Linked DNA regions of Lujinxingia vulgaris. The protein of the gene in region 2 binds, or shares a complex with, the protein of the main gene of each other region. Links are inferred from orthologs where the notes say so. Each region holds a gene or a part of one and is shown on either strand. Other genes may lie near its edges.

What was found.
Region 1: the proteins of FRC98_RS16110 (region 2) and uvrB are in contact, whole or in part, in a crystal structure (PDB 7EGT), measured with the Thermus thermophilus proteins. The link is inferred for Lujinxingia vulgaris from one-to-one orthologs. Residues at the interface, in WP_096412145.1 of Thermus thermophilus: His654, Arg656, Phe657, Gln666, Asp668, Glu669, Lys680, Arg681, Leu682, Ser683, Lys685, Tyr686, Ala687; in WP_096411307.1 of Thermus thermophilus: Glu23, Leu25, Arg26, Asp27, Gly28, Glu29, Arg30, Phe31, Arg55, Glu326, Asp327, Phe328, Glu379, Ser382, Gln383, His398, Gly400, Arg401.

What each region holds. Positions count from the first base shown.
Region 1 is NZ_VOSM01000010.1:143,269-157,216, forward strand. Bases 3,595-6,482 are described here. They hold uvrB (excinuclease ABC subunit UvrB), read right to left. Parts: upstream 6,118-6,482; coding sequence 4,072-6,117; downstream 3,595-4,071. Other genes in these bases: folK (2-amino-4-hydroxy-6-hydroxymethyldihydropteridine diphosphokinase), read left to right, coding at 3,595-3,980; FRC98_RS17280 (hypothetical protein), read left to right, coding at 6,453-6,482. Also shown: FRC98_RS17250 (DUF7107 domain-containing protein), read right to left, coding at 1-497; FRC98_RS17255 (hypothetical protein), read left to right, coding at 647-1,309; FRC98_RS17260 (FKBP-type peptidyl-prolyl cis-trans isomerase), read right to left, coding at 1,545-2,048; FRC98_RS17265 (tetratricopeptide repeat protein), read right to left, coding at 2,095-3,378; more of folK, read left to right, coding at 3,441-3,594; more of FRC98_RS17280, read left to right, coding at 6,483-6,902; FRC98_RS21700 (hypothetical protein), read right to left, coding at 7,011-7,160; FRC98_RS17285 (hypothetical protein), read right to left, coding at 7,326-7,685; FRC98_RS17290 (hypothetical protein), read right to left, coding at 7,779-8,297; FRC98_RS17295 (hypothetical protein), read right to left, coding at 8,374-8,811; FRC98_RS17300 (hypothetical protein), read left to right, coding at 9,001-9,354; FRC98_RS17305 (ATPase, T2SS/T4P/T4SS family), read right to left, coding at 9,758-12,199; cysS (cysteine--tRNA ligase), read right to left, coding at 12,422-13,945. UniProt on the Escherichia coli protein: The UvrABC repair system catalyzes the recognition and processing of DNA lesions. A damage recognition complex composed of 2 UvrA and 2 UvrB subunits scans DNA for abnormalities.
Region 2 is NZ_VOSM01000009.1:41,325-55,467, forward strand. The notes cover bases 4,430-7,512. They hold FRC98_RS16110 (ATP-dependent helicase), read left to right. Parts: upstream 4,430-4,773; coding sequence 4,774-7,251; downstream 7,252-7,512. Also shown: FRC98_RS16090 (hypothetical protein), read right to left, coding at 85-2,127; FRC98_RS16095 (PEGA domain-containing protein), read right to left, coding at 2,306-2,710; FRC98_RS16100 (TraR/DksA family transcriptional regulator), read left to right, coding at 3,114-3,524; FRC98_RS16105 (GNAT family N-acetyltransferase), read right to left, coding at 3,623-4,423; FRC98_RS16115 (isocitrate/isopropylmalate dehydrogenase family protein), read right to left, coding at 8,051-9,070; FRC98_RS16120 (hypothetical protein), read left to right, coding at 9,435-9,947; FRC98_RS16125 (tetratricopeptide repeat protein), read left to right, coding at 10,265-11,842; FRC98_RS16130 (M48 family metallopeptidase), read right to left, coding at 11,940-12,737; FRC98_RS21655 (hypothetical protein), read left to right, coding at 12,955-13,113; FRC98_RS16135 (BlaI/MecI/CopY family transcriptional regulator), read left to right, coding at 13,396-13,818; FRC98_RS16140 (M56 family metallopeptidase), read left to right, coding at 13,811-14,143. UniProt on the Escherichia coli protein: A helicase with DNA-dependent ATPase activity. Unwinds DNA duplexes with 3'-5' polarity. Translocates on single-stranded DNA with 3'-5' polarity. Initiates unwinding more efficiently from a nicked substrate than double-stranded DNA.

The DNA.
Region 1 (13,948 bases), on a different replicon or contig from region 2:
GTCGGGCAATGCAGATCGTCGGTGCAGGTGACCTGGCAGCGCCCATCGAGGCAGAGCGAGCCGAAGGGGCACTCGTTGTTGAGCACGCAGCTGTCGAGCGGGCCGCAGCCGGGCTGGCCATCATCTTCGACCGGGCAGTCGTCATCGCCGGTATCTGCGCCATCATCGCCGGTATCTGCGCCATCATCGCCGGTGTCTGCGCCATCATCGTAGCCGGCGTCATCATCGTAGTCGGAGCCATCGTCGTAAGGATCGTCGCTGTCGCGGCAGCGGCCGCTGACGCAGCGCTCATCGTCGTCGCAATCCGAGCTCCAGGTGCACTCGGCCTCGGCGCAGACATCGTCGTCACACACACCGCTAAAGCAGTCGCTGTCGCGATCGCACTCGCAGCCAACTTCGCCGTCGCCACCCCAGCTGTGGCCCTCTTCAACAATCAGGCAGGCGCTCGAGAAGAGCATCATTGCCAGCACCATCATCAGCTTGAGCACATGTACCATGGTCGACCTCCAGAAGAAGTGGGTCGGGCGGTCGATTTTTCGCCCGCTTTTTCACACAATGACGAGCGCCCCTCGATGGAGGCCTCAAACCCTTGGTCGGAAGGTCGGCGTTTTTTTGTGCAAACCTTTTCATTTTTTCTGGAGACGGCATGACCCCACCCCTCTCAACACCGCTTCGCTGGCCGCTGATCGCGCTGATGGCCGGTCTTCTGGCCTGCGGCGACACGGCCGATTCGCCCGACACCTCCGATCCAGACGCTGGCGAGGAGCCGGTCGGGGTGGATATCTCAACGGGGGAGGGCGCGCGGGTGGAGCCCACCGAGACGACGCCCACCCTGGTGGTGGAGGAGGAGAGCTACACCTTCTCGCGCGCCTATTTTGGTCTGACCCACGCCGACGCCACCGAGTCCGGGCGCACCGAGCTCTACATCGAGGCGGTGGAGGGCGGCGATGAGGGCTGCCCCACCGAAGATGGGGCCTCACCCGAGCGCAACATGCTCGTGCAGGGCGTTTATCTGGATGAGGAAGGGGAGCCCGCAGCCGAAGACGCGCAGCTGATTATTTTTGATTATATGGGCGACTTTGTGCCGCCGGAGGCCAACCCGCCGCTTTTGCGCAGCGAGGGCACCCCGCAGCTCACCCTCTTTGAGGCCGAGGTCTGCGAGAGCTGTGTTGGCGAGGCCCAGCCCGAGGGATTTTTAAAACTATTTGTGGCGGGTGATACAACGGAGGGCGGTGTGGTCCGCGGGATGATCGAGGCCACCCACTGCGAATCGCTAGACGTGGGGCCGCCCACGCTGCCCACGCTTTAAGGTGTTTTGACCTGACCCCGGCGCCTCAATGGCGCCGGAGTTTTGTTTTGCAAGGGCATGATTTTGTTGGGTTTTCTGGTGTGTTGAACGCGTCGCAACCTTCTTCGCGAACACGGGCGCGCGTTGCACCCTTCTCCCTGAACGAAAACCCCTGAACGAAAAAAACGAGCGCTGCCGGGGGGGCAGCGCTCGTTTTTTTTTTGACCAATCAATTCCGGCGGTGCCGGGGCCCGACTCAGTGCGAGTGGGTGCCGTCGATGCCGTGCGGGTGCCCGTGATCGAGCTCCGAGGCGTTGGCGTCGCGGATGCCCTCGATCTTCACGTCGAAGAAGAGGGTTTCACCGGCCAGGGGGTGGTTGTTGTCGACCATGATCTTGTCGCCTTCGATTCCCACGACCCACAGGGGCATCTGGGAGCCGTCGGGCATCTGGGCGGCGAACATCATGCCTTCGTGAATCTCGGCGCCGGGGGGGAAGGCGCTGCGCTCGACGGGCTGCGGGCCGGGGCCCTGCTTCTCGCCATAACCCTCGGCCGGGGCGACCTCGGCTTTGAAGGCGTCGCCGACCTTTTTGCCGGTCATCTGGCTCTCCAGGCCGGGCACGATGTTGCCGGCGCCGTGGAGGTAGGCCATCGGCTCCTGACCTTCGGAGGAGTCGAGGACTTCGCCCTCTTTGTCGGTCAGGGTGTAATGAAAGATGACGACTTTGTCGTCGGCGACGACCGCGTTGAGGTCGGACATAAAAGCTCCTGAAACGTGAGCGTGTGTGTGATGCCAAACGATCAGGTCAAGGCGTCAGAAGCGCATCGACGCCAACCCGTTCGGCGTAGCGTGGGTCCAAATCCTGGACCTTTTGGAGCAAGCTAGTCGCGAGAGGGCGATCATTCAAGCGCCGCAAGGCGATCATCGCCAGCTCGTAGGCCTGTCGGGCGTTGAGATCGGGTTGTTTTTCCAAGAGCTCGATCTGGCTGCGCACCATCTCATCGGGCGCGCCCGAGCGTGAGGCGATCTGCAGAAGTCCCAGGCCGGCGGCGATGTTATTGGGCTCAAACTCCAGGGCGCGGCGGAAGTAGCGCTGGGCTTCTTCAAAATGGTCTTCGCCGCGGGCCATGGTGATCTGCCCGTCGGCGACCATGATGGCGGCCTGCTGCTGCGGGCCGGGGGCGGAGGGCTGCAGCACCGCGGAGTTTTGCGCCGTCGGGGGCTGACCGGCTGCGATCGGATTTTGCGCGGCCGGAGGTTGCGCGGAGGGAAGTTCGTTTTGCGCGGCCGGAGGTTGGGTTTCTTCGTCTGGATTTTGCCCGGCCGCGGGCTGGTTTTGCGCGACCGGGGGTTGAACATCGGCGTTATTCTGCGCGGCGTTCGCGCTGCTCACGGCGTTCTGGGTGGCCCCGGTGGTGCGGGCCTGGCGGGCCTCCAGCCGGTTGATCTGCTCGGCGATGCCTGCGGCGTTGAGCCCGCGGAAGGGGCCAAAGGCCGGGTCGAGCTGGCGCGCGCGCTTGAACGCAGCGAGCGCCCGGTCGGCAGCAGCGCTCTCGCGCTCCATCTGCGCGAGGTTCAGGCTGGCGTCGAGCACGTGCACCACCGCCTCATCGGGGCGCGTGGTTTTGAGCTGGTCGATGAGCTCGCGGGCCTGGGCCTCCTGGCCGAGCTGCACATAGCTCCAGGCCAGGGCCGGCGCGGCCGGCGACGAGGTGCCGCCGGCCTCCACCGCGTCCTGATAGAGCGCCACAAGCTCCATATAACGCCCGGTGAGCAGAAAGACCTGCTCGATGGACTCCAGGCGCTGCACCACATCGGCGCGCGTGAGCAGCGAGGGGGCGTTCTGCACAAAGCTGTCGGCGATCTCGGTGTAGTTGGCGCGCTCGGCCTCCGAGAGAAGCGCTGGCGAGGAGGCGCGGGCCGGCTCGGCCTGCAAGTCGCGGCCGGACCAGGGGCTTAAGTACACAAGCGAGTCCGCCTCTGGTAGGTCTGCTTCCGAGCAGCCGGCGGTGGCCAGGGCGACTGTGCCCAGAAGCGCCAGACTCAGCGCGCGTCCGCTAGTTTGTCGATGTCGACGATGTCGCGTCATCATTTTCGTTATCAGGGGGCCAGGCATGGCGTCCTCGTTTTGAGCTCGGGAGCAGCGAGACTTTGAGCAAACCCACCTTAGACGGCAAGCCTTCCCGGGCGATCATCGCGCTGGGCACCAACCTGGGCGATCGGGCCCTGGCGCTCAAGCGCGCGCTCGACGCCCTCGACCACCTGCCGCGCAGCGGCCTGGGCGCGCTCAGCGCGTTTTATGAGACGCAGCCACGCATTGTCGAGGACCAACCGCTCTTTTTAAACGCCTGCGCCGAGCTCTTCACCGAGCTTGCTCCTCTCGATCTTCTCGACGGGCTGCTCGCCATTGAGCGCGCGATGGGGCGAGTGCGTCTGCAGCCGAAGGGACCGCGAGCGATCGATCTGGATCTTTTGTTTTATGACGATCAGACGCTCGATCATCCCCGGCTGACCCTGCCGCATCCGGCGATTGCCGAGCGGGCTTTTGTGCTCGTGCCCCTCTGCGATATCGCCGCCGAGCTTGAGCATCCCGTGCTCGGCGTGAGCGCCCAAAAGCTTCTCGAAGGCTGTGAGGATGCGGGCTGGGTAAGGGAGTTCGAAGAGGCGCCGGCGCTGACTCTTTTGTTCTGATTTCTTTTGATAAAAGGTGAATGAAATCAGTGGCTTGCGTGGCTTTTGGCTTCTCAGTCGTCCTTCATCAAAACCCACCCGATCGTCCTGATTAACCTACGCCTAAAAACCTCGCCTGAACCGCCCGCAGCTCATCGCGCAACCTGGCAGCATCCTCGAAACGCAGCTCCCGGGCGGCGACCTTCATGGCCTCGCGCAACTTCTCGATGCGTTTCTCCAGAAGCTGGGGTGTCTCCTCGGCGCCGGGGCTCAGCACGCCGGAGGTGTCGTCGAGCAGCGCCGCGGCCTTCTCGTAAGGGCTGGCATCGGGCGCGGCGTCGGGGTCCGGCGGAACGTGCTGCTCCAGGTCGGAGATCTTTTTGGTGATCGTGCGCGGCGTGATGCCGTGGGCCTCGTTGTAAGCGAGCTGAATCTCGCGGCGGCGGTTGGTCTCCTCGACCGCCTCTTTGATGGAGCGGGTGAGGGTGTCGGCATAAAGGATGACTTTGCCTTTGGAGTTACGCGCAGCACGCCCGATGGTCTGAATCAGGCTGCGCGTCGAGCGCAAGAATCCCTCTTTATCGGCGTCGAGAATCGCCACCAGACTGACCTCGGGGATGTCCAGGCCCTCACGCAGAAGGTTGATGCCGATGAGCACGTCGAAGACGCCTTTTCGCAGGTCGCGAATTAAGTTCATGCGCTCGATGGTGTCGATGTCGCTGTGCAGGTAGCGCACCTTCACGCCGAGCTCTTCGAGGTATTCGGTGAGATCTTCGCTCATGCGTTTGGTGAGCGTTGTGACGAGCACGCGTTCGCCGGCGTCGACGCGCTGGCGAATCTCGCCATAGACGTCGTCGACCTGCTCGAGCGCCGGGCGGATCTCGATCTCCGGGTCGATGAGGCCGGTCGGGCGGATGATCTGCTCGACGACCACGCCCTCGCATTTCTCAAGCTCGTAGTCGCCCGGGGTGGCCGAGACGAAGATCACCTGGTTGATGTGATTCTCCCACTCCTCGAACTTCATGGGGCGGTTGTCCATCGCGCTGGGCAGGCGAAAGCCGTGCTCCACCAGCGTGGTCTTGCGGGAGCGGTCGCCGCGGTACATGCCGCCGATCTGCGGCACGGTGACGTGCGACTCGTCGATGACCAGCAGGTAGTCGTCGGGGAAGTAGTCGAAAAGGCAGGGCGGGGCAGCGCCCGGGTCGCGGCCGGAGAAGTGGCGCGAGTAGTTCTCAATCCCGTTGCAGAAGCCCATCGTCGCGATCATCTCCAGGTCGAACTGGGTGCGCTGCTCCAGGCGCTGGGCCTCCAGCAGCATCCCGCGCGCCACGAGCTCCTCTAAACGCTCGCGCAGCTCGGCCTTGATGGACTCCATCGCCAGCTTCTTCTTCTCGGGGAGCACGGCGTAGTGGGTGTTGGGGTAGACGGCGATCTTTTCCAGCTGGCGCAGCCGCTTTCCGCGCAAAGGATCGATCTCGTAGATCGCCTCGACCTCGTCGCCGAAAAACTCGATGCGAATCGCCTTATCCTCCTCGTGCGCCGGGAAGATTTCCACGACATCGCCCCGCACCCGGAAGGTGCCGCGGTGGAAGTCCATGTCGCGACGCTTGAACTGCATCTCCACCAACTTCTCCAGCACACTATCTCGCCGTACCTCGTCGCCCTCCTCCAGGAACAACAACATCCCCATATAGGCCTCGCCGCTCCCCAGGCCGTAGATGCAGCTGACCGAGGCCACGATGAGCACGTCGTTGCGCTCAAAGAGGCTGCGCGTGGCGGAGTGGCGCATGCGGTCGATGGCGTCGTTGATCGCCGAATCTTTCTCGATGAAGGTGTCGGTCGAGGGGATGTACGCCTCGGGCTGGTAGTAGTCGTAATAACTTACGAAATACTCCACCGCGTTATGGGGGAAGAGCTCTTTGAATTCGGCGTAAAGCTGCGCGGCCAGCGTCTTGTTGGGCGCCATCACGAGCGTCGGTTTGTTGACCTGCGCCACCGTGTTGGCGATCGCAAAGGTCTTGCCCGTGCCGGTCGCCCCGAGCAGCGTCTGGTAGCGCTCCCCGCGCTGCAAGCCCTCGACCATCTGCTTGATGGCGGTGGGCTGGTCCCCCTCTGGCGAGTATTCGGTCACAAGCTCGAACTTTCTGGACTCTCGCACGGCCACACCTCTGCTTCTCTGCTTCGTTCCGGTAAACCACCGCTTCGCCACGGCGACCCTGCGCCGGCGCATCACCACCTGCGATCCGGCGCGTTTTCACATGAATGGTAAGCGCCAGAATGCCGGTACATCTGTACAGGCGTAGGTGGGGAAGATCAACGGTTGGGTCCGAGAACTATTCCAGCCGATGGTCAGCCAACTCGGTGGGGGGAAACGACGTTCTTGGGGTTCTTACTTTTTGTGCTTTGTTTTATGTGGGATGGGGAAGATCGCGCACGTCGCCGCGAACGTGCGAGCGGTGCGGAGTGTCAGAATGCCCGTCTTCAGGAGGTTTTATGAGTAAAGACCCTTACGATCTTATGGCGAACTACGACTACCGGAAGACGGAAGAGTACAAGCGGCATGAGCGTGCAATGGCGGAGCTTGACGCGATGACCCCGGAGGAACAGCGCCAGACGCTGATCGATGCCGGGATTCTCAACGAGGACGGGGAGCTTGTGGAGCGTTACGGGGGTACCGCGCCGAATCCGGAAGAAGAGGATGACTGGAACTTTGAGAATCGCTCAGCAAGCGACAATGCGATGAGTGAAAGCCCTTATGATCTCATGGCCAACTACGATTACCGCAAGACGGAAGAGTACAAGCTCCATGAACGGGCGATGGCCGCGTTTGATGCAATGACCGACGAGGAACAGCGCCAGACGCTGATCGATGCCGGGATTCTCAACGAGGACGGTGAACTGGTGGAGCGTTACGGGGGTACCGCGCCCAATCCAGAAGATTGAGCGACGCGCCTTCTCGTTGAGAGCAAGCCGAGAGCAAAAAGACGCCGGCGCGGCCTTGAGGGGCCGCGCCGGCTTTTTTGTGTGGCGAGGTCGTGTGCCTCTCAGGCGTCAATCCCCCGCAGGTGCCGCCACCTCGCTGGCTTCGGCGGAGCTGGCTTCGGCGGTGTCGGAAGACTGGGGTTGGGCATCCAGCGCGAGCACGATGGCGACTACGGCGATCAGCGCGACGATGGCGAGTGTGATCAGGACCTGTTTCATCGCCTCCCTCCTGGCGAGTGGGTGGGGCGCCCGGGCGCACGCTTCTGGCGTGGCGCGCGGGTGGTCTGCCCCGGTTTGGGTAGTCAATGATGGCAGCCTACCGCGAAGGAGGGAGGTAAAAAAGAGGGGAGATGTAGCGAATGGTGAAGAGAAGACCAACACGCATCATTCATCCCCATCGCTCCAGAGATCGGGCAAAACCTCGAACTCGCCAGCAAATCGCGGGTCTTCGCGAGGCTCCTTCATCCATTTGAGCTCGTCGACCAGGCGTGCGAGGCGATGATCGATGACCGCCCCCTCAAAGGTGGTTTCCGAAATGTTTTCGACGGGGTCGCGGGGCAGCGTGACAGGCTCCAGACGATCGAACCAGACGCTCAGTGGGTGAAGAAACACAACTCCCCGATCCAGCAGATAAGGCTTTTGTTCGACAGGCAAAATCGCCCAGGTGTCGCCGTAAAGGACCGCGACGATGGGGTGGTGGGCAACCATGTAGAATCGCGTTTTTTTAATCAGGGGTAAGGGCATGTCGCTTCCTTCAGAAATAAAGAGTGGAGGGCATGTAAGTGACTGTAGATATTGATGAATTGGGGGGGGGGTTAAATGGACGATATGGCGCGCCTAAAACCCGACTGGAATCCGTACTTTTGAAGGTAATGCGTCGTGGATCCGATGTACCTCGGAGGGCACATAATCGCCCTCGCCATACGCCTGAATGAGCGCATCGAAGCTCCAGCGATTCGCCTTTTTACCCGCCACCTGCCGCGTCACGATGTTGAGGATCGCCGCACCAATCTGCGACTCGCCATCGACGCAAAAACGTCGAAACGCCGCGCGCGTCTGATACCCCTTCAGCACCGCCAGCGTGATGTCGTCCAGGTCGCCGGGGATGTCTTCAAAACGCGTAAGCCGCTCGCCATCGACCGTGGCGACCTCCAGCGCACGGCAGAAGTAGGCGGCGAGCACGGCGAAGGCGATGTCGTCGAGCTCCAGGCCCGGCGAGTCGCGGAGGTCGAGGGCGGCTTCAACGAGCCGGGTGGTGAGGGGATCGGCGGTGAGTTCGCTCTGGTGGAACCAGCGTGTGGTTACGGGGGAGAGGAGGTCGTGGGTTTGGGGGTCGAGGGTGAGGGTCGAGGGCATCGTAGAGATCCTTTACGTGGATGAAGTCGTTGTGCGTTGTGAGGATCACGCATCGGTGCCCCCGGAATTTGTCCTCTCAAACGTGTTGGCGTTTCGCATCCTCAACGCGGCGACGCGCAAGCTCGTCATCACCCCAGGCGGTCGTACCCACAACATATGCCGCCACTCGCCGATGGAGCTCTTCAGGCGCGGTGTTGGGGGGAACCTCATCGCCCACAAACCACCAAATTTTATGGTCGGGCACATATGTGATGTCGACATAGTCGCCGTGTGGCACTCCCAACCAGATTTTGTCGCCATCGCGCTCCACAATGAGCTGGTCGGCAAGCGTGGGATCACTGGCGTCGATGACGAAGGGGGCGAAGACGGCGGTCAACGCGTCATAAAGCGCCTGAGCATCGGTGTGGCTGGAGAGCGCGGCTTCAATCTGCTCCTGCAACGCGTCGCCAAGGGCAACGACCGCGTCGTACCAGGCGTCCGGATCCATCGTCGAAATATCAGGAAGTTTGCTCATCTCACGCTCCGCTGCAGGTCGGGCCGAAAGCCCGGGTTGGGTGAAGGACTCCCTCCATATAGCGGGCCGAAGTGCCAGCTGCGAATGCTAAAATACTCGTAAAACGACCATTGAAGGTTTCGCAGATCGCGTTCCCCCTCGCTATCTCTGAGGTGAGAACACGCTTTCACATCCACCTGAGGAGACACCATGAGCTTCTTTATCCCGGACCGCAGCAACCGCCCCACCGACGCCGACGACCCCACCGGCGGCACCCGCGAGCTGGCCACCGACAAACCTCCTAAAACCATCGAGTTGGTTGACGGGCGGGTGGCGGTCGTGGAGGCCGCCAGCGTCGATGGTTTTCATATGGTCTATTATTACTTCGACGCCACAGGCCTGGAGGGGGCCACGACCGCGGATCTGCAAGCGTTTATGGCGCGCTCCGGAATGGCGTTTGGCTCCAGGCATCCGGACGTTTCGATACATCTCTCAAGCTCGGCGACAAAGGACGCGCAGGGGAGGGGGATCTGGGAGTTTTGTGTGACGTATGATTGGGGATGAGGGGGGAAGGGCGGAAGCGTCCGGCTCCCGAGGTAAAAATTTCTCTCCCGGGGCGGAAGCGTCCGGCCCCCGAGGTAAAAATTTATCTCCCGAGGCGGAAGGCTCCGGGCATGGGGCGAAAAATCTGCGCGAAGGTACGGAAAGTTCCGGGCTATTGGCGAAAAATCTGCGCAGACATGCGGAACGATCCGGGTATAGGGCGAAAAATCTGCGCCGATATCCGGAAGTTTCCGGCCCCCGAAGTAAAAATTTCTCTCTAGAGGCGGAAGGCTCCGGGCCAGGAGCGAAAAATTTCGCTCGGGAGGCGGAAGCGTCCGGCTCCCGAGGTAGAAATTTCTCTCCCGGGGCGGAAAGCTCCGTGTTTTCTGTGAGATGTTTCGTCTCCCCCCTCCACCGCCCTCCCTTAATTGAGAAAATTCACCAGCTCCTCCGGCGGAATCACCCCCTGGCGGGCGAGGTCGATGGCGCGTTCGGCGAGCGGTGTGACGCCGCTGGCCTGGGCGGCCTGGCGCAGGCCGGAGGAGGGTTCGTCGGCGGCCAGGGCGGCGCGGAGTTGGTCGGTCAGCGGCATGAGTTCGACGACCGGGGTGCGGCCGCGGGTGCCGTCGCCGGCGCAGGCCGGGCAGCCGGCGCCGCGGTAGGTTTTAAAGCCCATGGGGGCGCCCTGGGGGAAGAGCTTTTGGGTGAAGGCGACCGGGGCGGTGAAGGGTTCGCGGCAGTTGTCGCAGATGCGGGCGGCGCTGCGCTGGGTGAGGATGGCGCTTAAGCCGTGGGCCAGGGCTTCGACGGGGACGCCGAACTCGCGCAGGCCCTGCAGCACGTGCAGGGCGCTCTTGCCGTGGAGGACGCCGACCACGCGCACGCCGCGGCGGGCCAGGTTGAGGGCCTGCATGACGGTCTGGGGGTCGGGGAAGTCGCCGATGCCGAGGACGTCGACGTCAAAACGTACGAACTCGGAGATGGCGGCGTCGAAGCCAAAGCCGCGCTCGGGTTGGATGAGCGCCTGCTGCACGCCGGGGATGGTGGCAAGGATGTCGTCTTCCAGCGAGGCGACCTTGAGACGGCGGTCGGCGCCCAGGCGTTTGAGCAGCGCGTAGAAGGTCTGGGACTTTTGTTCGTGGCGCGGACCCACAATCAAAAAGAGGCCCGGGGGGCCCTGGAGGACCGCATCAAGCTCGCCGACCACCTCCTCATCAAAGCCGAGCTCTTCGAGTCCCGCAGGCTCCTCGCCGCGGGAGAGGAGCTTGATGGAGAGCTGTTCGCCGAGGATCGAGGGCATCACGTGGATGTGCAGGTGGTAGGTGCGGGCGTCGCGCACCCAGGAGAGGCGGCCGCGCTGGGGGATGACCTGCTCCAGGGGGTCGAGATGCGCGCTCATCTTCAAAAATTCGACGAGGTAGGTGATCTCGGGGGCGTCAAAGGCCAGCTCGGCCACCTCGGTCAGCCCGGAGGCCATGCGCAGGCGCACCGAGGCGCCGTCGGGCTGGTTGTCGATGTGGATGGTGGAGGCGGAGACGCGGTGGGCGGCGCGCAGCACGTTTTCGAACTTCTGTTCGACGCGGGTTTTCAGGTTGTCTTCGTGCACATCGCCCGGGCGGCGGCCTTCGAGCAGGGTGTTCCAGAGGTGGTCGAACTCCTCGTGGCTCACCAGATAGGTCTCAATCTGGGTGGCGTCGAGGATGCGGGCCAGCTCGATGGTGGGGGCGTCCGGGTCGACCGTGGCGACGGTGAGGCGGCCCTGGTAGACGAGCAGCGGGATCACCTGGTGGTGGCGCAAGAAGGCCCGCGGCACCGAGTAGACGAGCTCGTGGTCGGCGATCTTTAAGAGCGTGTCGACCGGCGCGAGCAGAAAGCCGCGCTGAATGGCGAGCGCCTTGATGAGATCGCGCTCCTGGATGCGGGCGCTCTCGACCAGCGCCTGACCCAATCGCTGGCCGCGGGCGTCGGCTTCGAGGGCGGCGAGCTCGATGTCGGAGCGGTCGGCGACGCCGAGCTCGACGAGGATGTCGCCGAGTTTGGAGGAGAAGCGAAGTTGGCCCAGGCTCTGCTGATCGTAGGTGTCGGCGCCGGTGCGCTGGATGCAGAGGATCTCGGGGTGTTTGTCGCCCTCGGCCACCGGGACGACCATGCGGCCGCCGATGGCCAGGCGGCCCTTGAGTTTTTCGGGCACGCGCGGGGCGATGGCCGAGAGCAAAATGGCGTCGTAGGGGGAGTTGAGCGCGTATTCGGTCAGGCGCGGGCCGTGGAGGATGTCGACGTTGGCGATGCCGAGGCGTTTGAGGCGGCCTTCGGCGAGTTTGGCGAGCGGCAGGCGGCGCTCGACGGAGTAGACGAAGGAGGCCAGGCGGCTGAGCAGCGCGGCGATGTAGCCGGTGTCGGTGCCGATCTCCAGGACTTTGGCGTTGGGGGTGAGCTCGAGCGCGGCGATGAGTTTGCCGACGACTTCGAGCGGGGGCAGCGTGGTGGCAGCGCTTAAAGGTTGGTCGGGATCGTCGCCGGTGGCCATGAAGGTGCGGCGGGCGACCTGGTTGAGGACTTCGACGACGCGCGCGTCGTGCACGCCGCGGGCGGCGTACCAGGTGGCGTCGTGCTGCTCATGAGGCTCGGGGAGCGCGGGCGGGTCGAGGGCGATCTCGCTGACTTCGCTCAAGACTTCGATCTCGGGGTCGTCTGCGAAGGGATCGACGAAGGCGTCGCTGACTTCGGAGACCTCGCTGACCTCAGACGCTTCGGTGTCTTCGGAGGCGTCGCTGATTTCGGAAACTTCGGAGACTTCGGAGACGTCGCTGACTTCGCTGACTTCGCTGACTTCGGAAACTTCAGAAACCTCGGATACTTCGCTCACAGCCTACCTCTCGGTTTGAACGCAAAAAAATGACCCCACGCGCTATCGCATGGGGTCACCCTAGATCAGAGCGTTGCACGTATACAAAGCGAAACGCAGTGGGGCGGTACGCGAGGGCGCCCACAAAAAACGCCCCTACGGGAGAAAGGCCGTTGCATTCGAAAAGGTGTTGGAGATCGGGTGCCAGGCACCCGATCTCACCGCCCCCCCCCCTGATTGAAATCACTTGATGCGCCAGGTGGTGCCTTCGGTGCTGTCCATGATCTCGACCTGGAGGGCGTCGAGCTCGTCGCGGAGGGTGTCGGCTTTGGCCCAGTCTTTGGCGGCGCGGGCCTCGTTACGCCGGGCGATGAGCGATTCGATGTGGTCGGCGTCGAGATCCAGGGCTTTGACCTTGAGGTCGCGCAATTCCAGCAGCGCTTTTTGCGGCTCGCGCTGGAGAAGTCCCAAAATGTTGCCGGCGGAGGTCAAAAGCTCGCGCAGCTTAAAGAGGGTGTAGGGCTCATCGCCTTTGGGCTTCTTCTTGGACTGCGTGGCGTCATTGATGGCGCGGGCCAACTCGCCGATGAGCGCCAGGGCGCGGGGGGTGTTGAAGTCGTCGGCCATCGCCTCGTCGAAGCGCTCCATGAAGCCTTCGATGAGCTCTTTGCGCTCGGCCACAAGGCCGGTCTGGGGCGGGGTGTTGTCGGCGGCGTTGAAGCCGGCGCGGGCCAGGGCTTCATCGATGCGGGTGATGCAGGTGTACAAATACTCGACGCGGCCGGCGGCCTCTTCGAGCTGCTCGACGGCGTAGGTGATGGGGTTGCGGTAGAGCACCGTGTGCATGAAGTAGCGGATCGCCTCGGGGTGGAAGCCCTGCAGGACGTCGCGGGTCGTCCAGAAATTGCCGAGGGATTTCGACATCTTACGCTCGATGCGCTCCCCCTCTTCGTTGGTCTCGGCGACGTTGACCATGCCCACGTGCATCCAGTTTCGGGCGAAGGGTGCGTGGCCGCAGGCGGCCTCGGATTGGGCGATCTCGTTCTCGTGGTGCGGGAAGATCAGGTCGCGACCGCCGCCGTGAATATCAAAGCTGTCGCCGAGGTAGCGCTGGCTCATCGCCGAGCATTCGATATGCCAGCCCGGGCGCCCATAACCCCAGGGGGACTGCCAGCCCAGCTCACCCTCTGCGGCGCCCTTCCAGAGCGCGAAGTCAAAGGGATGCTCTTTGATGTCGGAGGCCTCCACCCGGCCGGAGCGCCCCGCCTCCATATCGTCGAGCTTGCGGCCGGAGAGCTTGCCGTAGTCGTCAAAGGAGCTGATGCGGAAGTACACGTCGCCCTCGGCCGCGTAGGCGTGCCCGCGCTCAATGAGGCGCTCCACCATCGCGATAATATCGTCGATATGCTCGCTGACCTTCGGCTCCACATCGGCATGCGCCACGCCCAGCTGACCCATATCTTCATCGAGCGCCTCGATGAAGTTCTGAGAGAGCTCCAGCGGGTCGATGCCCTTCTCGGCGGCGCGTTTGATGATCTTGTCGTCCACGTCGGTGTGGTTGCGCACAAAGGTCAGGTCGTAGCCGACGTGGCGCAGAAAGCGCTGCACGACATCGAAAAAGATGAAGACACGGGCGTGCCCGATATGCGTGAGGTCGTAGACCGTCACCCCGCAGACATACATGCTGACCTTACCGGGCTCGGCCGGCTCAAGGGTTCGCTTCTGGTCGCTCATGGTGTCAAAGAGGGTGATCGGTCGGATGCTCATGCT
Region 2 (14,143 bases):
ACGCACATCCGCAGGACACAAAAAAGCGGCCCCGAAATCGGGGCCGCTTTTTTGCTTCTTCAACAGATCCTCAACGCATCACAATCACTGCGCGCCGGCGCTCCCGGGCTTGGTGTTCACCTGGAAGTGACGGTAGGAGACCGACACGTAATTGATCGGCGCATCCTCCGGATCATCATCGCTGGGGCGGAAGTCCCCGAAGAACGCGATGGAGTTGGTCGACGCAAAATAATCAAAACCGTTGACCCGGCTGCGCGGCACCCACTGCCCGTCCTTAAAGACGCGCAACGAGCTGGAGAGCGGCACATCCGACAACACGTAGTTCGCCGCCCGACCGGTCGCCGCGATAATGATGTCGTTGATCGACTCCTCGATGTTCGGTGAGTCGAGTGAGTAGTAGTTGCCGCCGGTGGCCGTCGCGACCTGACGGTAGGCCTCACCATCATTGGTGACGATCGAGAAGATCGTGGTCCGCCCGGTGAAGTAGCCGATGAAGTCACTCATCAGCGCCTGCCCCTGCGGCGAGCTCAGCGAAGTGCCCTGGAAGGTCTGAGCCTCCTCATCGCTCATCATCACTGTGACCACCTCGGCGTTGGGGCGAATACGCTCCTCGGCCGGCGCCAGGTTGGTGCTCATGTACTCCAGCGCGCTGCGTGCGTTCTGAATCCCGTACTCCGAGCCGCCCGAGCTTCCGGAGCAGCCCTGACAGTCCACAACCCACTCCTCAATCTCATTGAGGAAGCTGGCCTGATCGCGGTGCCAGGCCGGCGGGCTGCGCAGCTTGCCCTCGCCACCATCCCACATGTTGGTCACACCCAGGCGATAATCGAGCGGCGTATTGCGCAGCTCCGCAAAGAACCCTTCGGCCACATCGCGCACCCGATCGAAGTCATCCGTCATGGAGCCCGACTGGTCGAGCACCCACAGAAACTCCACCTGCGGAATCTCATCGGCCGGCGGAAAACGCGTGCAGCGCAGCACGTCGTTGGCCGTCGCAGTGGCCAGCGCGGTGGTGTTGGTCAAGTCGTCCATGCGGAACTTCGTCTTATCCTGAAGCTCGTACTTCTCGGCCGGCGCCAGCGCCACAAGCGTAATCAGCTGGCCATCGCGAAGCACCGTCGTCAGGTAGACACGGTAGTCGGTGTAGGTATTACCGCTGGTCGCCGGAAGCCCGCTGATGTCCGCGCTACCAAAGGGCGCGGTGGCCACCAGCAACGCGTCACGCATCGCGCGCGCCGAGCGCAGCTGCGGCGAACGGATCAGGTAACGGCTCACCGCCGCGGTATTATAATCGTGGGTGTTGAACTCCCCGCCGATGACCTCCTGGACGAGGTTGCCCACGCCGCTCAAGAGCTGTCGCTTGGCCTGCACTGCCTGCACCGCCGAGCTGACGCCGTCGGGGGCCTGCGCCAGCACAAAACCGGCGATCTCATTGGCCGGGTCATCGTAGACCGCCGCGGCGTGACGGTTCTCCACGCTGGCGCCTTCGATCGTCAGGTTGGTGTAGTTCGAATAGGCCGGCGGAAGACCCAGCCCCCAGTTCCCTACCCCGTTTACAAAGAACTCCGTCGGCTCACTGGCCGGCTCATCACACGCGCTCACCGCCCAGAGGTCGCCGTCGGAGCAGGCCGTCGGATCGGGGTAATACTGCGCCGGGAAGGTGCAGGCGTTGAGCGGGTCGAGCTCCAGCAGCTCCTCCTCCTCATCGCTCACCCCGTCGCCGTCGCTGTCCGCCGAACAGGGATCGGTGCCCAGTTGCAGCTCCTCCAGGTCGCTGAGCGTGTCGCCGTCACTGTCGTGATCGAACTCATCGGTGCACAGCTCGCGCTCCTCACAGTCGGAGAGCCCGTCCTGATCGGCATCGCGCTCCCAGCCCTCGCCCTGCGGGTCGCAATAACCGATCTCCTCAGCATCCGGCTCCACGTCGGGCTCAACATCCGGCGCGTCGACGTCGGGCTCAACATCCGGCACGTCGGCATCGGTATCGCCAGCATCACCGACGTCCGGCAGCTCCACATCGGTATCGGGCAGCTGCCCCTCACCATCGGGATCGGAGCAGGCCGGCGAGAGCGCCATGAGCGCCAGCGCAAACGTGAGATGCGTCAATCGCTTCGGGATCGTGATCATAGAACTTCCGCGTGCTGGAGGGCTGCGAAGAGGAGTGCAGCAGGAGGGAAAATGCAGGTGGGAGCCCGTTACAGGCCAGAAGAGTGCTACCAGAAACCCTCAATCTTTTCAAAAGGATCGAGTGGACCGGTAGCGCCGCATCGGGTGCGGACTTAAACAAGCATAGCGCGAGGTGAACTCAGAGGGGAAAGCTCACCGAGGGTTGGGGCTTGAACTCCGCGCGCGCCGGCGCTTCGATCGGACTCAGCCGCACCACAACATCGGAGGGATAGCGACCAAAAAAGACCAGCGGCCACATGATGCCCGCGGTGCACACGCACGTCACCCAGCTCTTGGAGCTGGCCGTGGCCTCAAGCTCTACCACTCTCGGGTGATACCCTTCCATCGAGAGCTGATAGGTGCGGGAGCTGAACACCCAGGGCAGGTCGCGAATCTGCACCGGGGTCTGCCCGGCGTAGCGCTCGCCATCAAGGATCAGCGTCGCCCCGGCCGGTTGTGATTCCACCAGCGTCGTCGACGCGCACGCGCTGCTCATCATCAGCACCAGCGCCAGCAAACCTGTCTGTAGCACACGCTTCAGCACGCTAACCCTCATCGCATTCGCATCATCCGGGACAACCAATCGAAGGCTCGCCCACAACCGGCGCGCATCGTGGCATGATTCGCCCCGGGCTTCAACTTCCGCCCCGCTCCCCCCGGGGCAATCGCAAAGTCGGTCCCCACCACCCGCCACCGTAGGGGGACCCCTTGTGGGTCCCCGCCTTGGGAGTTCCGGAGGGGCACAAGCCCCCTCCCCACAAATTGGGTGAGTTCTCCATAAAAAGCCTTATAAAACTTTGCGATTGCCCTGCCCGCTCCCCCACCCGCCTCTGGGATCCGGAGCACCTTTGAAGTACGCTGCCGGCGTCTGCTGCCTATATTCGGCCTGAGCTGGACGGCCAGCGCCGAAGGCGCGCCGCCCCAACGACGTAACGACGAGGTCACCCATGAGCCAGAACGACGACTACTCCGAAGAGTTCCTCGAAGAGATGCGCCTTGCGCTGGAGGCCCAACGCCAGGAGCTGGTGCGCAGCAACAACCTCACCCGCAACGAGCTGCGCGACAACGACCGTGAGCCCCGCGACTCCATCGACGAGTCCACCGACGAGCAGGGCAACGCCACCGAACTTCGCCTCCAGGACCGCGAGCGCAACCTCCTCAACAAGGTCAACGACGCCATCTTCCGTCTGGACACCGGCGAATACGGCTACTGCGACGAATGCGGCGACCCCATCGGAAAGGCGCGCCTGCGCGCCCGCCCCATGGCCGAGCTCTGCATCGAGTGCAAAGAAGACCAGGAGCGCGAAGAGCGCCGCCAGCACGCCGTGCGCCCGGGCATGTTCTCGGCACTGGAGTAAGGTTTAAGCGCGACACCCCGCACAGCAAAAAGCCACCATCCGCCCGGCGGATGGTGGCTTTTTTCATGACCCCTCGAACCTGTTGCTTGCTTCTTTGCTCAGGCCCGCGCGCGCTCGGCGGCCTTCGACCACCGCCCCTCATAGAAGCGGTTGTTGGCCCGAAACCCGAAGTTCTCATACATGCGAATCGCCGGGGCGTTCTCCACCTGCACGTTAAGCGCCACCAGCGAGACGCGCTCAAAGAGCTCTTCGAGAAGTCGCGCGGTACACGCCGTCGCCAGACCCTGGCCCCGCCGCTCGGAGTGGGTCACCAGGTTGCCGATCACCGCGATATCATGCGTCTCACTGACCACATGCACCCCGGCAATGCTCACCAGATCGCCCTCCTCATCGCGAATCCCGAAGTAAAGCCCCGTCTCCAGCTGGTAGGGCTCAAAGAAGTTGTCGGGATAATGCTCATAGAGCGCCATGATCTGGGCGGTGTCGCGATGGCCCAGACGCTCCACGCGCTCATCGCGCACCCCCGGCTCAAAATGCTCCCGCTCAAGCCCCATGCGGATCATCGCCTCGGCCTGCCCCACCTCAAAGGTCGAGGTCAGATCGGCCATCTGCGTCTCCAGCACATGGAAATGAAAACGCTCCGGCACCACCTCGTAGCAGGCCTGCAGAAAGTCGGGCAGATCCTCGCCACGCCCGCTGGTAAAGACCACCGGCAGGCTCAGGCCCCGGTAAACCAGCATCAGGTTGGCGATCTTGCCCTGCTCATCGCGTGAGCCGTACCAGCGGCAGAACTGGAAATAAGAGGGATCGAGGTTGCCGAGCAAATAAGCGTTGGCCAGTCGATCCTGCACCAAAAACTCTCGCAGCTCTTCGCGCTCGGTAAGCTCTTCGACAGCCATGGGGGCACTCCGGTTGCACGCCCGCCCCGCCACACTCCAGCAGGGAGCGAAACGGGGGTGTAGGCGAAAAAAATCGCGGCGCGTGGCGCCTCAGTGGCGGCGGCCGCGTCCGTGGTCGTCACCGCGCCGGCTGCCGGGCAGGCGGGCGATTGTCGACAACCAGACTCAAGTTTACGTGGGGCGCCCGAAGACGACAACTCGCCTCGGGCGCTGCTGTGGGGGCGTTTCCCCCGGGTAAACATAAGCGCCGCGGCGTTGCATTCCCGCGCGCCTTGCCAATCCTCAGGCCACAGGTCATAACACCAACGGAACAAATTTGCAGCCCCGAAGTTCTTTTGCATGTGATGACAATGACTCAGGACTGGCTTCAACACCTCAACCCCGATCAGCGCCAGGCCGTCACCCACCCGGCCGGCCCCCTGCTGGTGCTCGCCGGCGCGGGCAGCGGCAAGACCCGCGTGCTCACCCACCGCATCGCGTATCTTATCGCCGAGCAGGGCGTCGCACCGCATCAGATCGTGGCGATGACCTTTACCAACAAGGCCGCCCAGGAGATGCGCGAGCGCGTCGACCAGCTCCTCGACGGCCAGGGCCAGGGTGGCCAGGTCACCATCAGCACCTTCCACAGCCTGGGCGCGCGGATTCTGCGCCGACACGCCCCGGCGGCCGGCCTGGACTGGAACTTCTCGATCTACGACGACGCCGACCAGCGCCGGCTGATCACCCGCATCCTCGATGAAGCCGGCGATGAGCGCGCCCGCGCCGACGTGCGCCGTCTGCAGAGCTACATCGACGCCTGCAAAAACCGCGGCTGGACACCCACCCAGGCCCACGAACACGCCCATGACGCCCGCGCCGAGGCCGACGCCGAGCTCTATGCCAACTACCAGCGCGCCCTCACCCATGCCGGCGCCGTCGATTTTGGTGATCTCATCCTGGGCGTGCTCGTGCTCTTTCGCGAGCACCCCGAACTCGCGAAACAATACAGCAAGCGCTGGCAGCACGTGCTCGTCGACGAGTTCCAGGACACCAACCCCGCTCAGTACGAGCTGCTCGACCACCTGACCGTCGCCCACAACAACCTCACCGTGGTCGGCGACGACGACCAGGCCATCTACCGCTGGCGCGGCGCCACCGTGGCCAACATCTTAGGGTTTGAAGACGCCAACGAAAAAGCTGCCCGGGTCAAACTCGAGCAAAACTACCGCTCCACCTCCGTGATCCTGGAGGCCGCCAACGACGTCATCGCCCGCAACGATCGCCGCCACGCCAAAAAGCTCTGGACCGAGCGCCAGGGCGGCGAGCCCATCGTGGCGTTTACCGGCGCCGACGATCGTGAGGAGGCGGCCTATGTGGCCGAGACGATCTTCGATATGGCGCGCCAGGGCGGCAACTTCGACGACGTGGCGATCTTCTACCGCACCAACGCCCAGGGCCGCCTCTTCGAGGAGCAGCTGCGCCAGTGGGGCATCCCCTACCGCATCATCGGGGGCCTGAGCTTTTATGCGCGCGAGGAGATCAAAGATCTGCTGGCGTACCTGCGCTGCGCGCTCAACCCCCGCGATGATGTGGCCACCGCCCGCGTCATCAACACCCCGCGCCGCGGCGTGGGCAAGACCACGCTCGAGAAGTTGGCCGCCGCAACGTCTGTGCCCGGCGTTGAGAGCCTGCAGGGCGCGCTCCTCCTCGCTTTGGAAGATCGCCCCGCCCAGAACGACCTCTTCGCCGCGCGTCGCCCTCGACCCTCCAACGCCACCGAGCGCCTGCTGGTGGAGAGCGTCGAGGAGCTCAGCGGCGTCTCGCGCCGCGGCATCGAGGATTTTTGGACGATCTTGGAGGCCACCCGCGACGATCTTCTCCACTACGACGAGCTCACCCCGGTGCTTGAGCGCCTCATCGAGCGCATCGCCTACTTCGAGCACCTTGAGCGCACCGACTCCGAGAGCGCCGAAGATCGCACCCGCAACGTCGGCGAGTTGTTAAGCGCCATTGAGGAGTTCGAGCAGGATCCCAACAGCGACGCGCTCATCGCCTCAGTGCAGGAGGCGATGCCCGACGACATCGACGATCTGCTCACCACCGCCCCGGCCTCGCTTCGGCTGCGCGCCTTCCTCGACCGCTCAGCGCTTGTGCAATCCACCGACGGCGACGACGGCCCCGGTCAGGCGGTGACCATGATGACGATTCACGGCTCCAAAGGCCTGGAGTTCCCCACGGTCTTTGTCGCCGGCCTCGAAGAAGAGACCTTCCCCAGCCTGCGCGACCCCGGCGACAGCGAGGAGCTCGCCGAGGAGCGCCGGCTGGCCTACGTGGCCATCACCCGCGCCGAAGATCGTCTGTACATGACCAACGCGCGCCGGCGGCGCGTCTACGGGCAGTTCAAAGACACCGAACCCAGCCGCTTCTTGCTCGACATCGATCCGAGCCGCCTCATCATCGACCCGCGCAGCGCCGCAAAAGAGCTCGACTACGCCCGCGACCGTCGAAAACGTCTGGGCGCCCCCCACGGCGAGTTCCCCGAGCCGCATATCCCCTCCCAGGGCGCGGCGGCCTACGACTTCAACCAGGCCCCGGCCTCCGACGAGCACCTGGCCCAGGACACCCCCGACTGGGAGTCGAGCTTCTCGCAGACCCCGCAGGAGTGGGACGTCACCCACACCCCCTCCGGCGACGACCAGCTCATCGGCGTGACCGTCAGCCACACCCGCTTCGGCATTGGCGAGGTCGTGGGCGTCTCGGGCTCCGGCGACAAAGCCCGACTGACCGTCGACTTTCCGGCGGTAGGTCAGCAGACGGTGATTCGCAAGTTCTTGAAAGTGTTGGGATAATCGACCCACGCATGTGACCCACGGTCACTTTTTCAGCCGACCCACGGTCACCCTAAAGACCGACCCACGGTCACTTTTTCAGCTGACCCACGGTCACCCTAAAGACCGACCCACGGTCACCTTTTCAGCCGACCCACGGTCACCTTTTCAGCTGACCCACGGTCACCTCCCAAACCGACCCACGGTCACCTCCCAACCGACCCACGGTCACCTCCCAGACCGACCCACGGTCACCTCCCAAACCGACCCACGGTCACCTCCCAAACCGACCCACGGTCACCTCTCAACCGACCCACAGTCACCTTTTTTACCGACCCACGGTCACCTCCCAACCGACCCACGGTCACCTTTTCAGCCGACCCACGGTCACTTTTTCTGACCCACGGTCACCCTAAAGACCGACCCACGGTCACCTCCCAACCGACCCACGGTCACCCTAAAGACCGACCCACGGTCACCTCCCAGACCGACCCACGGTCACCTTTTCAGCCGCCCCACGGTCACCTCCCAAACCGACCCACGGTCACCTCCCAAACCGACCCACGGTCACTTTTTCAGCTGACCCACGGTCACCTCCCAGACCGACCCACGGTCACCGATCGATGAGAATTGGCGCCATAAAAAACGCCCACCCGGAGCTCCGGGTGGGCGTTTTTTATGACCCTTTAAAAGCGGCGTCACAGAAGCGACCTGCTCAAGTTGCGCCGCGTCACAGAAGCGACCTGCTCAAGCTGAGCCGCCTCTCAAAAGCGACCTAAACGAACGACCTCGCACAAACGATGCCGCCGGCCGAAAGGTCTTAACCTTCCTGAATCGCCGAGATCAGCGCCTGGGTGTAGGCCTTGGTGTTGGCCGTTCCGCCCAGGTCACCGGTACGCGTCGAGGGGCTGGCCAGCGCCTTGGTGATGGCCTTCTCCAGCAACTTCCCTTCGTTCACATAACCCAGGTGACCCAGCATCATGCCCGCCGAACGCATCAGCGCGGTGGGGTTGGCGATGCCCTGACCGGCGATGTCCGGCGCGGTACCGTGCACGGCTTCAAACATCGCGGCGCCCTCACCGATGTTCGCGCCCGGGGTCAGACCCAGCCCGCCGATAAGGCCGGCGGCCAGGTCGGAGAGGATGTCGCCAAAGAGGTTTTCCGTGACGATCACGTCAAAACGCTCCGGACGAATGACCATCTGCATGCAGCAGTTGTCGACGATCATGTCTTCGAACTCGATGTCGTCGTACTCACGCGCGATCGTCTGGCCGACCTCCAGCAGCAGCCCGTTGGACTCCTTGAGGATGTTGGCCTTATGCACCAGCGTGACCTTGGAGCGGCCCTCGCGGCGCGCGTACTCGAAGGCGTAGCGCACGATGCGCTCACAGGCCCAGCGCGTGATCAGGATGATCGTCTCGGCCGCGGCACGGTTCGGCGGGATCACGTGCTCAATACCCGCATAGGCGCCTTCGGTGTTCTCGCGCACGATCACCATGTCCACGTTGGTGTCGGAGAAGCGCGTGGTCATCGCCGGCGAGATCTTGGCCGGGCGCACGTTGGCGTACATATCGAAATGCTTGCGGATCGCCACGTTGATGCTGCGGAAGCCGGTGCCGATCGGCGTCTCCAGCGGCCCCTTAAGCACGCACTGGTTGCGGGCGATGCTCAGAAGCGTCTCTTCGGGAAGCGGAGTGCCCAGATCCTTATAAGCCCCCGAGCCGGCGCGAACTTCTTCCCACTCCAGATCGACCCCGAGGGCCTCGATCACCGAGACCGTCGCGTCGACGATCTCCGGTCCAATCCCGTCACCGCGAATCAGGGACACTTTACGGCTCATGACAACTCCCTTTACGTGATCGCCGCGCTTCTTACGCGGCGTCATTGACCTTATTCGATAGCTTCATCGCGCGCGCCTGAGGCGTCTTGCACCTTTTAAGGGGCGCGCGGCGGCGACACCATAGAAGAGCCCCACCATCGGGGTCAATAGCCCCGAAAAGGGGCCCGCCGCCTGAGCTTATCCCCCTGCCTCCTGAGCCCACCCCGGTCGCACTTCTGCGGCGGTTGCAAGGGAAACTTTTTGGTGATGAGCACCTCGGAATTACATTCATAGTGTGAATAGTGATCTCGGCTCGACTCGGGGGGAACCGGTCCGCGGTGCGCCTCGTGGGCCGAACGTCTCACGCCGCATAAGGAGGTCCACCATGGCACTATCCTGGGCACCCCGATGGCTGGTGATGCTGAGCCTTGTCGCGCTGGCCATCACCGCGTTCTCCGCACATGCGCGCGCCGCCGAACCGGCTGCGGCCGACACGACTCCCGAGGCTGACGTTCAACGCGTCGAAGATCGCGTCATCGAGGAACGCGAACGCGAAACTGACCCGGTCGAGGGCACCCAGGAACGCGAACGCCAGACCATCATCACCGAGCCGGAGTCGCCCAACTACATGGGCGTGCTCGCCAGAAACGCCTTTCTGGGCGGCATCACCGGCGGTCTTGTGGGCACGGGCGTCTACCTGCTCTCGGGGCGAGAATATACGCCCTGGACCATCGCCTACTTCGCCGGCGGCGGCATCCTGGTCGGTACGGCCGCGGGCGCCGTCGAGCTGGTCGTGCGCGAGGAGCGCAACGCCGACGCCCTGGCCGCGCGCCGCTACATGCTGGAGCACGAGCTTCCTAAAACGGTGCGCGTCCCGCTGCTGCGCATCGACTTCTAAAGGGTGCCCGGCGCAGATCCCGCCACTGCCATCTTGCGCGGCCGCGCCGCGGCCCCGGGCCGCCAGACACCCCTGTTTTGACGTTGGAGGCACCTATGGCAACAACCTCGTTGGTCCGCCTGCTTATCTCACTGGTGCTTTTGCTGACCCTTGCCCTGACCTCGGTATGGACCTGGGCGCTGCCCTCCTGAGCCCTCGCGGCGCGCCGTGCTCCTGCGGCGATGGTTGTCCTGAGCTTCACATCGGGTTAGATCCGCGCACGTTATGCCCTCGCGCCCACCGCGGGCTCTTTCCGCGCCTGACCCCCGAGCTCTTTGATGACCACGCTTCCTTTTGACGCCATCGCCCACCTCATTGAGACCGCCCAGCAGGAGCACGCGCTCAGCGATCGCGCGCTGGTGGCCGCCATTCAACTCTTCTCGCGCACCGGCGATCTTCCCGCTGCGGCCCGCGAAGATGAAGACGTCGCCCGCGCCGTACTCACTGCCACCTGGCTGCTCTTTGTGGCCGCACCCCGCCGCGCACCCCGCGCCTTTGTGACCGCCTCGATGCACCTGGAGCTGGTCAGCGCCGATGAGCGCGACTTCGACGCGATCTTCCCCGAGCTCAAAGCCCTGCTCGCCGAAGACGCCCCGGCGCTTGATGAGATCTCGGGCGAAGCCTGGCTGAGCGCCTTTAGTAAGGCGGCCGACACCGACATCGACCTCCACGCCGATCTCGACACGCTGCAGTCCCGGGTCGATGCGCCGCTGGCCGTGCTCCGAGAGCACCACGAAGCCTTCACCGCCTTTGTCAGCTCCCAGATGGACGCCATCGTCGCCGGCTTCGACGAAGGCGTGCGCCGGGGCGAGCTCAGCGCCCTCGACGCCATCGACCTCCCGGAAGGCTTTGATCGCGACGACCCGAACGCCCTTCGCAACCTGGCCGATGAGCGCATGCAGCTTGGCGACGTCCAGTCGGCCGAGGCCCTCCTCTCCCGCTTCGTCGAGCTCAACCCCGAGGACATCGACGCGCTCGTCGAGCGAGGCATCGCCCGCGGCGCCCTCGAAGATCTGCGCGGCGCCCAGGACGACTTCGATCGCGCCCTTAAGCTCGACCCGACCTCGGTGGCCGCTCGCATCAACCGCGCGCTCACCCACCACGCGCTCGGCCAGGTCGAAGCCGCCATCGCCGACTACGACGCCGCCCTCGAACAGGTCGACGACGACGCCGACCTCTGGATCAACCGCGCCGTCGCCCGCTTTGCCAGCAACAACTTCTCCGGTGCCATGGCCGACCTCAACCGCGCGCTGGAGCTCAACGACCGCCACCTCATCGCCCTCTTCCAGCGCGGCAACGTGCGCCGGGTGCTAGGCGAGCTGGGCTACGCGCTGCAAGACTACGAGAAGGCCATTCAGATCAAGCCCGACTTCGTCGACGTCTACGCCGCCCGCGGCTACCTCTACCTCCAGCTCGAGGAGCCCCAGAAAGCCGCCGCCGACTTCGGGCTCGCCATCGGTTTTGAGCCCTCCGAGCCGATGCACTACTACAACCGCGCCCACGCCCGCCTGCTCGACCAGGACTTCAAAGGCGCCATCGCCGACTACGACGCCGCCCTGGAGCTCGCCCCCGACGATGTCGAAGCACTGGCCAACCGCGGCGGCGCCCGCATGATCGACGGCGACCTGGAAGGCGCCATTGAGGATTGGGAGCGCGCCATCGAGATCGATCCCTACTACCCCACGCCCTACCTCAAGCGCGCCGCGATGTGGATCGCTGCCGAAGAAAACGAACAGGCCGCAAGCGACCTGGCCGCCGCCCTGGAGTGCGCCCCCGAAAACTGGGAGCACCGAAAAGACGTGCAAGAAACCCTCGACGAGATCCTCGCCGAGCTGGGCTTCGACGCGCCTAACTGAGACGGGCAATCGCCTGAGTCGCAGCTCGCCACCCGCAAAAAAGCCGCCCGAAGGGGCGGCTTTTTTGATCAGCAAAACGCGTCGTACGCAGACGCCATCAGAACTTCGGCTTCATCGCCTGAAACGCCTCTCGCCCATCGCGGGTCGGCGTCTGCGGCAGCTGAGCGATGAGCGCTTCGATGCGCTCAATGCGATCATCGGCGTGAGGGTGGGTGAGCAAAAACTCGGGAAGCTGCGGCCCGTCGCCCTCGAGCTTTCTGAAGAAGGTCACAAAGCCGTGCGGGTCGTAATCCATACGCACCATATAACGCAGCCCCCACTCATCGGCGTCGCGCTCATGATCACGGCTGTACTTGAGCATAAAGCCCTGGGCGGCCACCGCCCCCACCAGCTGACCGAGCAGCCCGGGGTTCTGCCCCAGCGCGAGCTGCGCCAGCGCGTCGATGCCATAGGCCGTCACAAGACGCTGCGCGATATGGCGGCGCGTCACATGCGCCACCTCATGGGAGAGCACCGCGACAAGCTCCGACTCGCTCTCCATCGCCCGCAAGAGCCCGGAGTAGACGTAGATACCGCCGCCCGGGATCGCAAACGCGTTGATCTGCGAGGGGTCGTCGACCACCTTAAACCTGAACGCCAGCCCGCTTGGGCGGTTGGGCACCGCGCGCACCACCTGCTCACCGAGCTGCTGCACATAGCGCTGCACCTCGGCGTCCGGGTGCATCGTAAGCTCCTTCTCCAGCTCATCGGCCATCTGGCGGCCCATGGCCACCTCATCGCTGATCGGTACCAGCGCATCGGCCGCCGCCCGCCCCGGGGTGGTCGCACAACCCAGCGCGTTCACGCCCGACCCCAGCGTGAGCACCATCAACACCATCGTCATCCATCGTCGCATTGCTTCCTCCAGCCTCATCGAAGCCCGCTCCCGGGCCACACAGTCATTTAAAGACGCATCAAGCGCGTATAGATTTAATCAAGCAACGCGCGCCGACAACCTCGAAGGCCACTGGCCGTGGAATGCCGCCGCGTCTACCCTGCGTTTCTTACTCGCAACCCCGAGGTGCGCTTCCTCACACCGAGACGCGCCTCAACGCCCAACTTCGGAGAGAGCTATGTGTCTGATCTGCGTAGAGTTCGCAAAAGAACGCATGACCCCGCTTGAAGCCCGCCGCGCCCTTGGCGAGATGATCGAGGGCATGGAGCCCGAACACGTCGCCGAGGTCGAGGCGATGCTCACCGAGGCCGAAGAGGCGCAGGCTGACGAGGACTAGCCTCACCACACCTTACGGATCTTCATCCGGTGAACCTCCAGTCGCCAAAAAGCGCCGCGAAAGCGGCGCTTTTTTGTCGCACAAGCGTAAGAGCGTTGACGGGTGCAACGTCTTTCCCGTGAGTAGATTCTGTCCCTGCGCTGGTGAGCGTGCCCTCGATTGCAAGCGAACAGACGGACGCCCATCTACTACCGTCAATCGTATTTGACATCTACTATCGCCGCTCGTAAGATATGGGGCGGCACAGGTGACCGCCCCTCGTACCCTGATCTGGAGTTCATCGTGAAAGGCATCCGAATTCGACCCGAGCAACAGGGGCTTCGCACCTCGCTCTTCGACCTCGAAGCCGAGATTATGGAGATCGTCTGGGACGAAGGCTGGGAAGAATTCGCTGTAGCGGACGTCCACCGAATCCTCGAGACCCAGCGCGAGATCGCATACACGACGGTCATGACGACCATAAGCCGACTCTACGACAAAGATCTTTTAACGCGCCGCAAAGAAGGACGACGCTACCTCTACACCGCGATCATGAGCCGTACCGAGTTCATTGAGGCGATGACGCGAGAAGTATTGGAGAGCCTCCCACCGGTTGGACAGAAAGCGGCCGTTGCTCTTCTCGTGGAGCGGGTCGCCCAGGCTGACCACGATGAGCTCGACCGCCTCGAAGCCTTGATCCGCAAGCGGAGAAAACACGATGAATGAAGTGTATTTCCCGCTGGCGGCAGTAGCGACGACCTTCTTTGTTGTGATCCCGTTATTAACGCTCCTCTGCCGTGGAGCGCTGGCCTGGAGCCGTCGACGCACGTCGTCCTGGGCGAATTTTGGCTCCGAGACAACCTTTGGCTGGCTCGTTGCGCCAACTCTTCTGCCGATTTTATGGCTGACCTCGTCTGCATTGCATCAGAGTGAACCGGGCATCGCCGCAGATCCCTGTCTGATGGATCATGTGGCAACGACCTGTGTCGACACGTTTATGCTTCTGGGATTCATGCTGGCAGGCATCGTTTTGACCGTCGGCGTGCGGCTC